DNA from 3 places in the Lactobacillus sp. ESL0233 genome. Region 3 is predicted to be linked to each of the others. Evidence: riboswitches for the same ligand, from Rfam matches in the RefSeq annotation. Region 3 holds a riboswitch; each other region holds the start of a gene.
What was found. Region 3 has a riboswitch for thiamine pyrophosphate ahead of F5ESL0233_RS01750 (ECF transporter S component). Riboswitches for the same ligand answer to the same signal wherever they lie in the genome.
Positions count from the first base shown of each region.

Region 1: linked by a shared signal. The riboswitch ahead of thiM (hydroxyethylthiazole kinase) and the one ahead of F5ESL0233_RS01750 (ECF transporter S component) in region 3 are both predicted to bind thiamine pyrophosphate.
Region 2: linked by a shared signal. The riboswitch ahead of F5ESL0233_RS00445 (ATP-binding cassette domain-containing protein) and the one ahead of F5ESL0233_RS01750 (ECF transporter S component) in region 3 are both predicted to bind thiamine pyrophosphate.

Region 1 is NZ_REHH01000009.1:257,710-261,997, reverse strand. Features, by position in the region: gene F5ESL0233_RS07535 (hypothetical protein) at 1-354, shown strand, start outside; gene thiE (thiamine phosphate synthase) at 537-1,199, opposite strand; gene thiD (bifunctional hydroxymethylpyrimidine kinase/phosphomethylpyrimidine kinase) at 1,205-2,014, opposite strand; gene thiM (hydroxyethylthiazole kinase) at 2,028-2,816, opposite strand; TPP riboswitch at 2,888-2,991, opposite strand; gene tenA (thiaminase II) at 3,083-3,739, shown strand; gene F5ESL0233_RS07510 (type 1 glutamine amidotransferase) at 3,773-4,288, opposite strand, start outside.
Region 2 is NZ_REHH01000003.1:20,742-25,029, reverse strand. Features, by position in the region: gene F5ESL0233_RS00455 (MucBP domain-containing protein) at 1-272, opposite strand, end outside; gene F5ESL0233_RS00450 (helix-turn-helix transcriptional regulator) at 439-1,368, opposite strand; TPP riboswitch at 1,507-1,596, shown strand; gene F5ESL0233_RS00445 (ATP-binding cassette domain-containing protein) at 1,648-3,003, shown strand; gene F5ESL0233_RS00440 (energy-coupling factor transporter transmembrane protein EcfT) at 3,014-3,667, shown strand; gene F5ESL0233_RS00435 (IS3 family transposase) at 3,739-3,873, opposite strand; gene rlmH (23S rRNA (pseudouridine(1915)-N(3))-methyltransferase RlmH) at 4,131-4,288, opposite strand, start outside.
Region 3 is NZ_REHH01000006.1:18,129-22,416, reverse strand. Features, by position in the region: gene F5ESL0233_RS01760 (hypothetical protein) at 1-622, opposite strand, end outside; gene F5ESL0233_RS01755 (tyrosine-protein phosphatase) at 1,151-1,897, opposite strand; gene F5ESL0233_RS01750 (ECF transporter S component) at 2,046-2,624, opposite strand; TPP riboswitch at 2,670-2,758, opposite strand; gene F5ESL0233_RS01745 (M42 family metallopeptidase) at 2,817-3,899, opposite strand; gene hpt (hypoxanthine phosphoribosyltransferase) at 4,100-4,288, shown strand, end outside.

The DNA of each region.
Region 1 (4,288 bases), on a different contig from region 3:
GGTGATGACAACAGTGAAAATGATGAACGTCATATCGTGATTAACCAAAAATTATCGGAAGTTTCGCGCTACGTTCATTCACAAAACTTAGAAACGGTCACTATTAATTCAACAATGGGTACAACTAGTGTTTATCTAGATTCTGCTAAACCGGCTGGCGATACGGTGATAATTAATGTCAATGCTTTAATGAGTGAGGTTGCAATCTACTTGCCATTGTCATGGCAACTTAAGGACAATTTAGCTACTATTTTGGGTGAAGTAGAAATTAATGGTACAGCAAAAGGTAATGGTCCAACGGTAATTCTGCAAGGATCAAGTAGATTTGTCTCAATTTCGATTAATTATGTTTAAAAGAGCCGTAACAATGCACCTAGCCGTATTAAAAACCTCCTAGTATTGAAAAATTTGAAGCAAAGTAAAGATTACTCTTATGAAGTATATTTAAAGAAGTAAAAAAAGACAGTACTGAAGGTGGTACTGCCTTTTTTGAAGTTAGCTAAGACTTTAAATAACGAGGAAGAAGCTAACTGTTCTTATTGTCGCTGCCAATTGGTGGTAAGCATTGCTGCAACCGCTTTTTTAATATCTTTACTTTGGGAAATCATTGAAATGACGGCTGCGCCAGCTACATTAGTTTGGGCAATTGCTGGTAAATCTGTAACCTTAATGCCACCAATTGCAACGATTGGTCTACTAGTGCGCTTGACTAGTTTAGCTAAACCAGTAAGACCTATTTCTGGATCAGCATCGTCTTTTGATTGTGTGGTAAAAATTGGACCACTGCCATAATAATCAATGCCAGCAATAAGGTCGCCTTTGGTAATTTCTGTCATAGTAGAACATGAGTAGCCCACAATCATCTGGCCGGCTACTTCATTTATTACCTGGGTAATATCTTCATCATCTTGACCAACATGGATTCCTTCAGCGTGAACTTTTTTGGCTAAAGCAACATCATCATCGATAAAAAATGGCACATCATATTTTTGACAAAGTTGGTGTAGTTCTTCGGCCATTGATAAGTGGTCACTTTGTTTCAAAGTTGATTTAGGACCCTTGTCACGGAATTGATAAGCAGTGATGCCAGCTTTGAGAGCTTCTTCTACTAATTCTGGTAGACTTTTGTTTGCGGGCAGGTCTTGTGTTCCACAGACAAAATATGCGGTTAACTGTGTGGGATCAAATTTTTGCATAATTTCTCCTAGTTTATTTTTACCCAATGATTAAGTGGTCCGTGACCATGGCCAACTTGGATGGTTTCTGCGATAGCTTTGGCTACGTATTGTTTACCAAGTTTAATTGCAGCACTTAAAGTTTGACCGTGAGCGAGCTGAGCTGTAATTGTTGCAGCTAAAGTGTCACCGGTGCCGTGAGTTCTTTTGGTGTGAGTACGTGGACTGCTAATCCAAAAATCGGTACCATCGGCTAAGAGGGCATAGTCGCGTACTAGTTCATTTTCAGCATGACCACCTTTGATTAGAACATTTTTCACACCCATCTTTTGTAAGGCATGAGCTAATGCGGGATACTGTTTTTCGCTGCTTGCCTTAATTCCCGTCAGTACTTCAGCTTCGGGCAAGTTGGGTGTTACTAAATCTGCAAGTGGTAAAAGTTCCTCTTTGACAGTTTTAACAGCATCTTTACTTAGCAGGGGTGCACCGCCTTTAGCTACCATTACGGGATCAATTGTAATGGGACCAAAATCATACTTTTTTAGGTTAAGAGCAACTTGATGCACGTGAGCTGCATCGCCAAGCATTCCTGTTTTGCAGGCGCTGATCTTAAAATCAGCGGCAAGTGAAGTAAATTGTGCGTCAATTAGTTCTAATGGTATTAAAAAAGAGTCTTGTACACCAAGGGTATTTTGTGCGGTAACAGCTACCACCACTGCTGTACCAAAAACTTTTTGCATTTGAAAAGTCTTAAGATCGGCCATAATACCAGCACCACCACCAGAATCAGTTCCAGCGATTGTTAATACTTGGGGGAAAGAATTAATTTTTTCAGTCATAAAAAGCCGTCCTTTAGTCAAATTTTGCTATTTTTTCAATATCGGCAACTTGAACTTTAGCCAAGTAGTCTATCAGATGCATACCGAACGTGCCAGGGCCAATTTTTGGATGGTCTTTAGCTAGTAATTCGCCAGTAGCTGCAAATACCAAGGTGGCAGTTTGAGCTGCTTCAAATTGATCAGCCCCAACTGCTGCAAAAGCTGCCACAATACTAGATAGTACATCACCTGAGCCAACATGGGCTTGAAATAGCGGGGTGCCGTTGTAAACATGTGCAATCTTCTTGCCATTGCTGATTGTGTCTGTTGCACCACTAGCAATAACAACACAGTCCAATTTTTGAGCCGTTTTTTGGGTGATTTGGTCAAGATTACCTGAACCCGAACCAGCATCAATCCCTCGGGCATTCCATTCAAAACCCCCTAAAGCTGCAATTTCGCCAACATTACCACGGATTATGCTAACTGGAAATCTGTGGAGGAGGTCCTGCGCTGTTTGCAGACGATAATTAACCGCTCCTACAGCGACAGGGTCAAATACGATAGGCTTTTTATCTTGGGTAGCTAAAGCGCCTATTTTTTTCATTTGGGCAATTTGCAACTGGGTTAAGGTGCCGAGATTAAGGGTAACGCTTGAAGCCATCTTAACCATTTCTTCGGCTTCGGCAATTTCTTTACTCATAATTGGTGAAGCACCAATAGCATTTAAACTATTAGCAACATCTTGAACGGTGACAAAATTAGCAGCATTTAAAACAACCGGATTTTTTTCTCGTAATTCATTGAGAATATTTAACTTCATTTCAACCTCCAACAATTGCACTAGCCTACTTGCGTAAATAAAAAGCTTTGACACTATCATGTGTCAAAGCTTAACGGTTATTGACACGTTCCTACGCAAGAATTAGCTTACAGGTTCAAAGGGTCTAGAACGTAGTTCCATCTCAGCCGCGATGGGGGCTCCCCTCGTGTTATCGCTTTCTATTATAATGACTTTTTAAGTTTAATACAATTAAAAATAGGCATAAAATAAGAATAAAATTAATAAAGTAGAAAAGAGGCAAATTAATGAGTTTCACGCAGCAATTGCATCAAGCAGCACAAAATATATGGCAAAAAAGTCTGGTGCATCCTTTCATTACAGAATTACAAAGTGGCCAACTACCGTTAACAAAATTTCGGTTTTATTTACTGCAGGATCGATATTATTTAGTTGAATTTAGTAAGTTCCATCATCTATTAGCTGAACAAGCAGGTAATCCGCAAATTAAAAAATTTTTATTGCAGAGTGAAGCAGATCTTAGAGCTTGCGAATGGTCTGCCCGCAGTGATTTTTTTACGGAATTAAAAATTACTCCAATGGAAATTAGACAAACAGCGGTTGCGCCTACGGCGTATAATTATGTCAATCATATGTATCTGACACTCGAACGTGATGGCTTTGCCCCAGCAATCGCTGCAATTGTTCCTTGTTATTGGTTGTATCAAGAAATTGGGCAAAAATTAGCTAAAGTTGGCTCACCCGTAGCACTCTATCAAACATGGATAGATACTTATGATAGTGACTGGTATGAGGTCAATGTGACGCATATTTTGCAATTAATAAATATTTTGGCTAGTCAAGCCACCGCAACTGATCGTCAAATGATGCAAACAGCTTTTATTCGCAGTAGCTACTACGAATTGCAGTTTTGGCAAATGGCTTACGCAAAAGAGCGATGGTAATAAAAAACTGAACTAGCTAGTAGTTCAGTTTTTTTATTGAGCCGCAAGTCGTTTTTCATGCCGAGCCAAAATCATGTCAACAATTGCTTGGGCGACATTAAGGTTTTTTAATAATGGTCCATGAGAATAGGTACCAATAAAGTTATGATAACGTAGCCCTTCGACTTTATCTTGGGGGTTATTACCATAACCTTCAATCATTTTGCCTAAAGGATGCAGTTTTTCTTTATCATCAAAATATGTTTGTCCTGAATGGTTTTCAAAGGCACTAACTTCACCCCAGTCGCTCAGATACCTAGTATCACCAATCATTCGCTTATCTGACTTAAAAACGGTGTGGAAGGGTAAGATATCTAGTCCTTTAATTGTAATGCCAGAATTAGTTTTGTAATAAGAACCAACTAATTGATAGCCCCCACAAACACCTAACATTGGGCCGTCACTATTGATATAGTTGGTTAAAGTATCTTTATGACGTGGTAAGTCTTTGGCAACTACAGTTTGTTCAAAATCTTGGCCACCACCAAAAAAAACAAAGTCATAGTCAAA
Region 2 (4,288 bases), on a different contig from region 3:
TAACCTGGAATTTGGGGTACTTTAATTTTAGATGTTGAAATTACCTCATCCTTGAACGATTCAATTGGATTACCCTTATCGTCTTGATATTTTACCTTAACTGAATTAGTAGCAGTAACACCATCGTATACAGCTACAGCCTGTTTGGGGCTAGATGGCAAGGAAGCTGCTGCAACTTTAGTATTAGCAGTTAAAAAACTTAGCATTATAAAGGTAACAGCTCCCAATATTATTTTTTTACCATCTTTAAAAATGCCTTTTCTTTTGCTCATATCTTGTGTCCTTTCGGCTACACCTATGTGATTTAAATTTAAAGTCATTAACAAACAATTATGCTATAAATATAACTTTGAAAGCGATTGTAGCATATGTATCCAGCAAGCAGAAGTTTATATATATATATCATAACAATAGTTATATAATAAAATTAACATCCCGCTATTTTAAGTTGATATTCGCCTGTCTAAATAATTCCGTCCGCATTTGAACTGGCGTTTCATGATAATACTCGTTAAATTTTTTATAAAAAAAAGATTTACCACTATATCCTACTTGAGCAATAATATCTCTAACCGAAATATCGGGGCGTGCTAGTAAAGTACGTGCTTCCTGCATGCGTCTTTCATCAACATGCTCAACAAAACTTTTTCCAGTCTTTTGCTTAACTAAAGTTGAAAAATAATTAGGATTTAAACCAAAATGCTTTGCAGTTTGTTCCAAAGTAATATGAGCAAAGTTTTCATCAATATATTGATCTAGAGCTGTCTCAGCAAATTCATAGTTAACCAGTGGTAGAGCTGATAGCTTTTGATTTCTAATCGTTGTTAAAAATGCCATCATTAATTCTGCACTAATCATTTCACTAGTAAACAAATTTTGGTTTAAATATTCATCAACGATTCTTCTCATCAGTTGGGTGGGTTTGGCTAATTTTGAATTTTTTAAATATAACAACCGCTCCGTCTTAAGAGATAACTTTATTTGGCTAACTATTGTCTGCTCGTCATCATTAAATTTAGCTATAGCATTGAGAAAATTTAAATGATTAGTAAATTCAAATTTAACGATTATATCTTCTTTAGTTTGCCGAGGAACATCATATTCACATTTTGGTTCTAAAAAAACGCTATTTCCTGTTGCTAAACGAATATTTTTTCCATTGATTTTTATGTTTATTGTTCCTGCCACCATAAAAATAATAGTTTGACGAGCAGTTTGATAGCGATGTAGACCAGTATTATGATTTTCAAGATAAATCGTAAATAGATCAAAAGTGCTATTAACTGGTTTGAGACATACCTCATTTGTATCAGTACTTGTTGCTTGTAAAACACTCGCTAAATATTGTTCCAGCCTAGCTGCTGTCATACCTTCACCTTCTCAATGATTTTATATTATACTTTAATTATATATCAAAAGATTTGTTACTTATAAATTTTTAAAGCAAAAAAGTTTACTTTAATATCATGATCAAGATAGACAGCAAACCATCTTTTAGGTATAATGACACTGATATTGGGGTGCCGATAAGGCTGAGAACATACCCACTGAACCTGCATGGATAATGCCAACGAAGGGAAAATCACTTGAATTTTACGTCATCTGGTATGAAACCATGATGACTTTTTTTATACTTAGGAAATAAAATTGATTACTATTAAAAATTTAACTTTTACATATGACCTGCAGAATAAAATTTTAGATAACCTTAGTTTAACCATACCTACAAAAGAATTTTCATTATTAGTAGGACCTTCAGGCTGCGGCAAATCTACCCTACTAAAAATACTTGTAGCACTTTATCCCAAATATGCTGGTCAACTCACTGGGGAAGTTGATTTAAATGGCTTACGAGCTGCGATGCTGTTCCAAAATGCTAGTGAACAATTTACAATGTCTACTCCGCGAGAAGAAATTATCTTCGCTTTAGAAAACCTCCAAGTTGACCGTGAACAATATGCCCAACGTCTTAAATTGGCCGTTAAATTTGCCCAGATTGACCACCTACTTGATCAAAAAATTAATACAATGTCTGGTGGTGAACAGCAACGAGTCGCACTAGCTGTTCTAGTAGCAATGGATGTAGATCTTTATTTACTTGATGAGCCATTTGCCAATTGTGATCCAGATGCTCGACGCTTTTTAATTAACAAATTAGCAGCTTTAAAAAAACAAGGGAAAACTATTCTCATTAGTGATCATCTTTTAAGCAATTATCAAAATATTTGTGACAATATATTTCAATTTCAAAAAAAAGTAATCACTAAGCTAAGTGCAGCAGCCAAAGATAACTTATTGCAAAAAAATAAAGATAAAAAAAATTATCATTTTGCTCTCCCTCAAAGTGAGCAGCCCTGTTTTACTTTAACTAATACAAAAATTAGTGAAAATCGATTACTTTTAAACCAAAAGCACTTACAAATTATGGCTGGTAAAACCACCCTCATTACGGGAGCTAATGGCATTGGTAAAACTTCACTTTTTAATGCCCTTAGTAAAATGTTATCCTACGATGGCAGCTTGACTTATTATGACCATGAAATTAGCCAATTATCCACGCGTAAATATTTGCGGCAAGTTGGGCAAGTTTTCCAAAAAGCTAGTGACCAATTTATTAATATTTCAGTTGCAGATGAGCTTAACTTGAGTAAAAAAAGTCCTAATAACCATTTCTTTACTGACCCAGAAATTAATAAAGCTTTAATTGCCTTGGAATTAGATCAAACCTTAGATCAAGTTGTCTATTCCCTTTCTGGTGGCCAACAAAAGAAATTACAAATTTTATTGATGATCATTGCTAGTCAAGCTGTGCTCTTACTTGATGAACCACTAAGTGGCTTAGATAATCATTCTGCTAAACAAATCATAAATTTATTAAAGGAGAACCAAGCTCGACAAGGGCAAACACTAGTAATTATTACCCACGACCTTACTAACATTGCGGAGTGGTGTGATTATCATCTTGTTTTTAAAAACCAACAATTAACCTATGTAACGAAATGAGGTGTTCGCATTGAATCCTAGTTTTAAATTCTTTTTAGCAGTAATAGTTTCTTTAGAGATATCATTGACAACCAGCTTACCTACAAATTTAATCATTATTGGAATAGCAGTAGTTTATTTACTTTTTAATCATGTCAAAATCAAAAATTTACTTTTAACATTACTTTTACCATTAGTAGCAGCAACGACCATCTTTGCTACTTTGTACTGGTTTACACCTGAACCCAATTTACAGAACGCTCTTTGTTTAGCTAGTAGAATTTATGTCTACACTCTGACCATCTACTGCGTTTTTATTGGAACTACGACCACAGAATTTGCTCGTTGCTTTGAACAAAATTTTCATCTACCAAGTAAATTCGCATATGGCATTTTAGCAGCACTTAATCTTGTTCCCCAAATGAAACAAGCAATTAAAAAAGTCCAAACCGCTGCAATGATGCGGGGAGTTTATTTAAGTTTTTGGTCACCTACACTCTACTTCAAAGCAATCTTAATTGCCCTCAATTCAGCCGAAAATTTAGCCCAAGCAATGGAGTCACATGGCTATGTTGAAGATGCGCCACGGACAACGATCGTGGCAATTCCAATAAAAATAAGTGATTGGATATATAGCGGTATTATTCTATTATTTGTTAACCTTGCACTACTTACTTTAAATTAAATAAAAAATAGCCATATAGATGATGCGAACCCAAAATTAGTTCGCTTTATTAATTATTAACTGAGGACTAATTACCGGTATTTAATCGGAGTTGGTCCTTTTAGTTTGCTTTTAATTCTTTTCTGGTTGTAATACTCAATGTAGTCTCTGATTGCATCTTCTAGTTCATTAAGATTTTTAACTTGCTTTTCAAAGCCGTAAAACATTACCCACTTGAGGGTTAAAGTCATTACTATAAATAGTGTAAAGTTAAGCCAAAATAGTTAGGCCGTGACGTGCAAGAAACGCCAGCAAGTAATCAATATTAGATCTAACCTGATAACGCCAACTTAATTCAGGAAGAACAATTTAATATTCATGCCAAGCCGATAGCTTGTAATTTTATCTTATTTAGATAATTTAGCCATAAAAATAACCCCCCAATTTGGGGGCACTTCATAGTTGATTGTTTTTTATTATCTTCTTATTTATGGTAAGGACTACCATTATTAATCATAAAACCGCGATAAATTTGTTCGATTAGCACCACCCGCATCAATTGATGCGGTAAAGTTAATTTGCCGAAGCTAAGTAAATCATCTGCCCGCTGATTTACAGCAGAACTAGTGCCCAGACTACCAC
Region 3 (4,288 bases):
TTTCTTTCGATACTAAAAAATCTTCATAGTGAATCCCACACATTTTTACTGTAGGCTTTTTTATTTTTTTACCAGTTTTGGTATAAAAAGAAGGTATTTTGTGATGCTTTCTAACTTCATATCCCCGCTTAGGGAGAATAAAATTGTCAGCACGAATCAAGTATTGGTCAGTATCATCTAAATTATGACTAATCAAATATCCTTTACCATCAATATTACAAGCTCCAATAATTCTCCATTCATCAACAGATATGGGAGTCATCTGCTTATTTTTTGTAGGTGTTTCTACTAAATTACCTTTAACATATTTCCCTGTTCCATTATCGCTGAAGTAGTAAATTCCATCTTTATTGATATCTTTATACCAAGCATACATTCTGATTGGCTTATCCAAATAGTGAAAGCCTGTTTTCTTAGCCAATGTAACCATTTCTTTATAGTCATTCATAGTGGCATATTTTTCACGATTTCCTTTTAAGTTATTTGCTTCAACTCCTGTTAAATGCTGCTCATCCTTAGTATATTCTGCGAAAACATATTGAGAGTTTGTTACACATAAGCCAGTAGCGACTAATAATGAAAGTGTAAAAAGTTTAGCAAAATATTGAATATTCCTTCTCATATTTTCTCCTTCTATTAAATATATAAAATAATTAATCACCATATTGTTATTTATGTAATACATAAACTTTTATAAGCAAACTTAAACTGCTGAAATTTATAATTCCCATATAATTAGTGATTATGGGGATTTTAGCTTATATAAATCCAATAATAACATTTGTATTTTTTAACAATCTATAGATATAAATACATCTTTTATTATAAAACGTACTTATATTTCTTTGAACACTATACAAAAAAACCTAAAAAAAGTATTATAAAATACTTTTTCTATATGCGTACAACTATATAACGATACTATTATGTTTTAACAAATTTTATTGTTGTATATAGTATTTCAATAATTACACTATTTATTTTATCCATTTTAATCATGCTATTTTAAAGTTAATTTATAAATTATTATTCTAATTATTTTCTTTGAACATCATCTCTAGGATTCAATAATATTGCCTATAAAAATGAGTTGTGAAAATTACATAATTTTCACAACTCATTATCAATTTAAAATTTAGAGTTTCATTAATTATTCTAAATAAGTACCTTGCATTTTTTCCTTAAAATCAGCTGGCAACTTCAAACCATTTACCAAGTAATTATCAAAATCCCCATAATTCTGCTTAATTGTTTTAAAATAGCATTCTAAATACGAAGGCTGTACAGTTAGTGCTACCTTTACACTTTCAAGTTGAACTGCATCTAATTTTCCTTTTAAAAGCTTTAAAATTTCGTTATTAGCTTTGCTTCTTGCTTCAATTGTCTTTAAATAATCAGTAAAAATATCATGATTACCAACACCCAAACACTTTAAAATTAACGCTGCTGCAACACCAGTACGATCTTTTCCTGCAAAGCAATGGAATGCTGTTGGTACGGGATTGGCAACTAGAGTCAGCAAAAATTGTTGATATCCCTCACGCGCAGAATTTGTTAAGGCTAGTTGCTTGTATGTAATTAGCATATTACCTGCAACATCCCCATTAGCAGAAATAATTTCATCAAGACTAGCTTGGTTAGTAGCAGCAGCTTTTAGAACATCTATCGTAATATAAGTTAATCCATTCCAAATATAATTTGGATATTCTTTTCGTTCATCAGCACCACGAAAATCTATTAATTGCTTAATTTGATATTTATTTCGGACGGCCTCCTTTTGCTCTAAAGATAAATCAAATAACTGTCCACACCGAAAAAGCATATTTTCTTTTACTTTTTTCCCATTTGCACCGACATAACCGCCTAATGAGCGCCAGTTCGTAATATCTTTTACCATAATTGTCCTTATCTATATCCAAATTATTCTTTTTATCAAAAAATTTACTCGAGCTAGAGCCAAATTTCAACCAAAACAAAAATAGCTGCTAACTGTTTTATCTGCTATCAACCTTTGGACAGGATAAGTTGCAACTACTTTACTCTAATTAACTTATTTTTGGCTTTACAGCACGTTCAAACATATTAATAATTAATTTAACTAAAATACCATCAAAAACAACAGCTGAAATCAAGTTAGTAATAAACATTGTTATTTGTAATACAAGACTAAATTTTGCCCAACCATAAAGCACATATGACAAAATAAAGCAGCCCAAGCCAGCAAAAATTGCTCCTGTTATCACACTTGCCCAAGAAAATTTCTGATAGCGTTCTTTTTTAGGGAAGAAGCCAATTTCATTTAATGCTCCCTGTAGAATACCAGATATAATAGTCGTTGCTCCCCATTGTCCCCCAATCGCCATTTCAACAACTGCCGCTAATAATTCACCAATAGTACCAGACCCAGCAGTTGGCACAAAATATATTGCTAAAGGCGCAGCCATGAGCCACAAACCTGTAAAAACTGTATCAACTACCGGTGCAAAGCCTGTTGGAATCAAGGCCATTTTAATTAAATTATAGGCCCAATTGAAGCCATAAGTGTAAATCACACCCATAATTATTCCGATTAAAGCAACTAAAATAATTGATTTAACATTCCACTTTGATGATCTTGTAAACATAAAAATACTCCTAAATAACTATTAAGTCATTAGGAGTACCTAGTAAATTACTCTATTACACTTCCCTAGCGCAGGAATTATCCCGTTCAGGTTCAGAGGGTATTTCTCAGCTATATGCACCCCTAGTGACTTCTTTTGTATTATAGCATAATCGTGTAGCCTTGGCTTACACGATTTTATTTTATTAAGTATTTAAAAATTACTAAAACTAGCAAGCTTTTCCTCAGTCATGTCACGAATAATTGCCACTGCTAAATCAACTGCAGCCTTAAAATCATGGTATGCACTAAAGCAATATGGTGAATGTTCATATCGTACAGGTATACCAATCACAATAGTAGGTGCACCATTTTCATAGTAAATAGCGGCTCCATCTTGTCCCCCACCAGTACGAACTGAGCGCGTATAAGGAATATGATTTTTATCAGCTACATCGCAGGCATACTGTTGGAATTTAGGATTAGGTAAGAATGAGGTATCCATATCACGTAGCATCGGTCCTCTTTTAAGACCAGTTTGAGATAACCAGTCAGGGGTAAAAGTATCATCAGCTGGACATGATTCTAGTACAATCGCCAAATCGGGTTTAACTTCTCTAGCTGTTACATACGCACCTCGTAACCCAACCTCTTCTTGACTTGAAAGAGCAGCAACGATATTAAAGTTTGTTTGTTCATCTTTTAATTCCTCAAGAACATCCGCCATTGCAGCTGCACCAAAGCGATCATCAAAATCTTTACCAAAAAATAAACCTGTCTTATCATTATATTCGCATTTTACATCAACAAAAATTGGACAGCCAGTGTCAATTTTGTAATCATTAATGGTTTCTTCGCGTGAGCTTGAACCAACATCAATCGACATGTCAGCAACATCTGGAACATTGTTACGCTCTGCTTCAGTCATAAAATGAGGCGGTTTAGTTGCCACTACTCCTGGAATATACTCACCATCACGATTTCTAATTTTGACACGTAAAGCTGGAATATTGTATTTAACCCAGCCACCAAGTGGAACAAATTTGATTAAACCATTAGGTCTTACAGCCTGTGTAATAAAGCCAACAGCATCTGAATGGGCATCAAGCTGGATTATTGGACGATGAGCTTTATTTTGCTTTTTAGCTGCATAAACATTCAGCATACCATCAATTTTAATATCAGCGTAATTCTTCACAGTTTCTGTAAACAATTTAACAAATTCTTCTTCAAAGCCAGAGGTTGCGTTTGCATCTGCAAAAGCTTTAAGCATTTTAATTTCTTCTTCTTTTTTCATTTTTTAGCCTTTCATTTTTTACTATTATTCTTAATTGTAGCAAAATTTATATTAAGAAAACTACAATTTAAATTAAACTTCATTTTTAAATAAAAACCTTGTATAGACAAAAAAAATTAAAACTATCTACTATTTCATCTAGAAAATGATATAATCGACTTTATTAGAAATTTAAATTGTTTAAAGTGAAAGGTAAATAAATGCCGAAAAACGACAATATTAACAGTATTATTGATCATAAGTTGTTTACCGAAGATGATATTCACAAAATGTGCGTCAAATTAGGCAAACAGTTAACCCAAGACTATGCAGGCAAGCAACCACTGGTTGTTGGTGCACTTAAAGGTGCAATTTTCTTTTTAACTGACCTTGTTCGAGAAATGGATGTT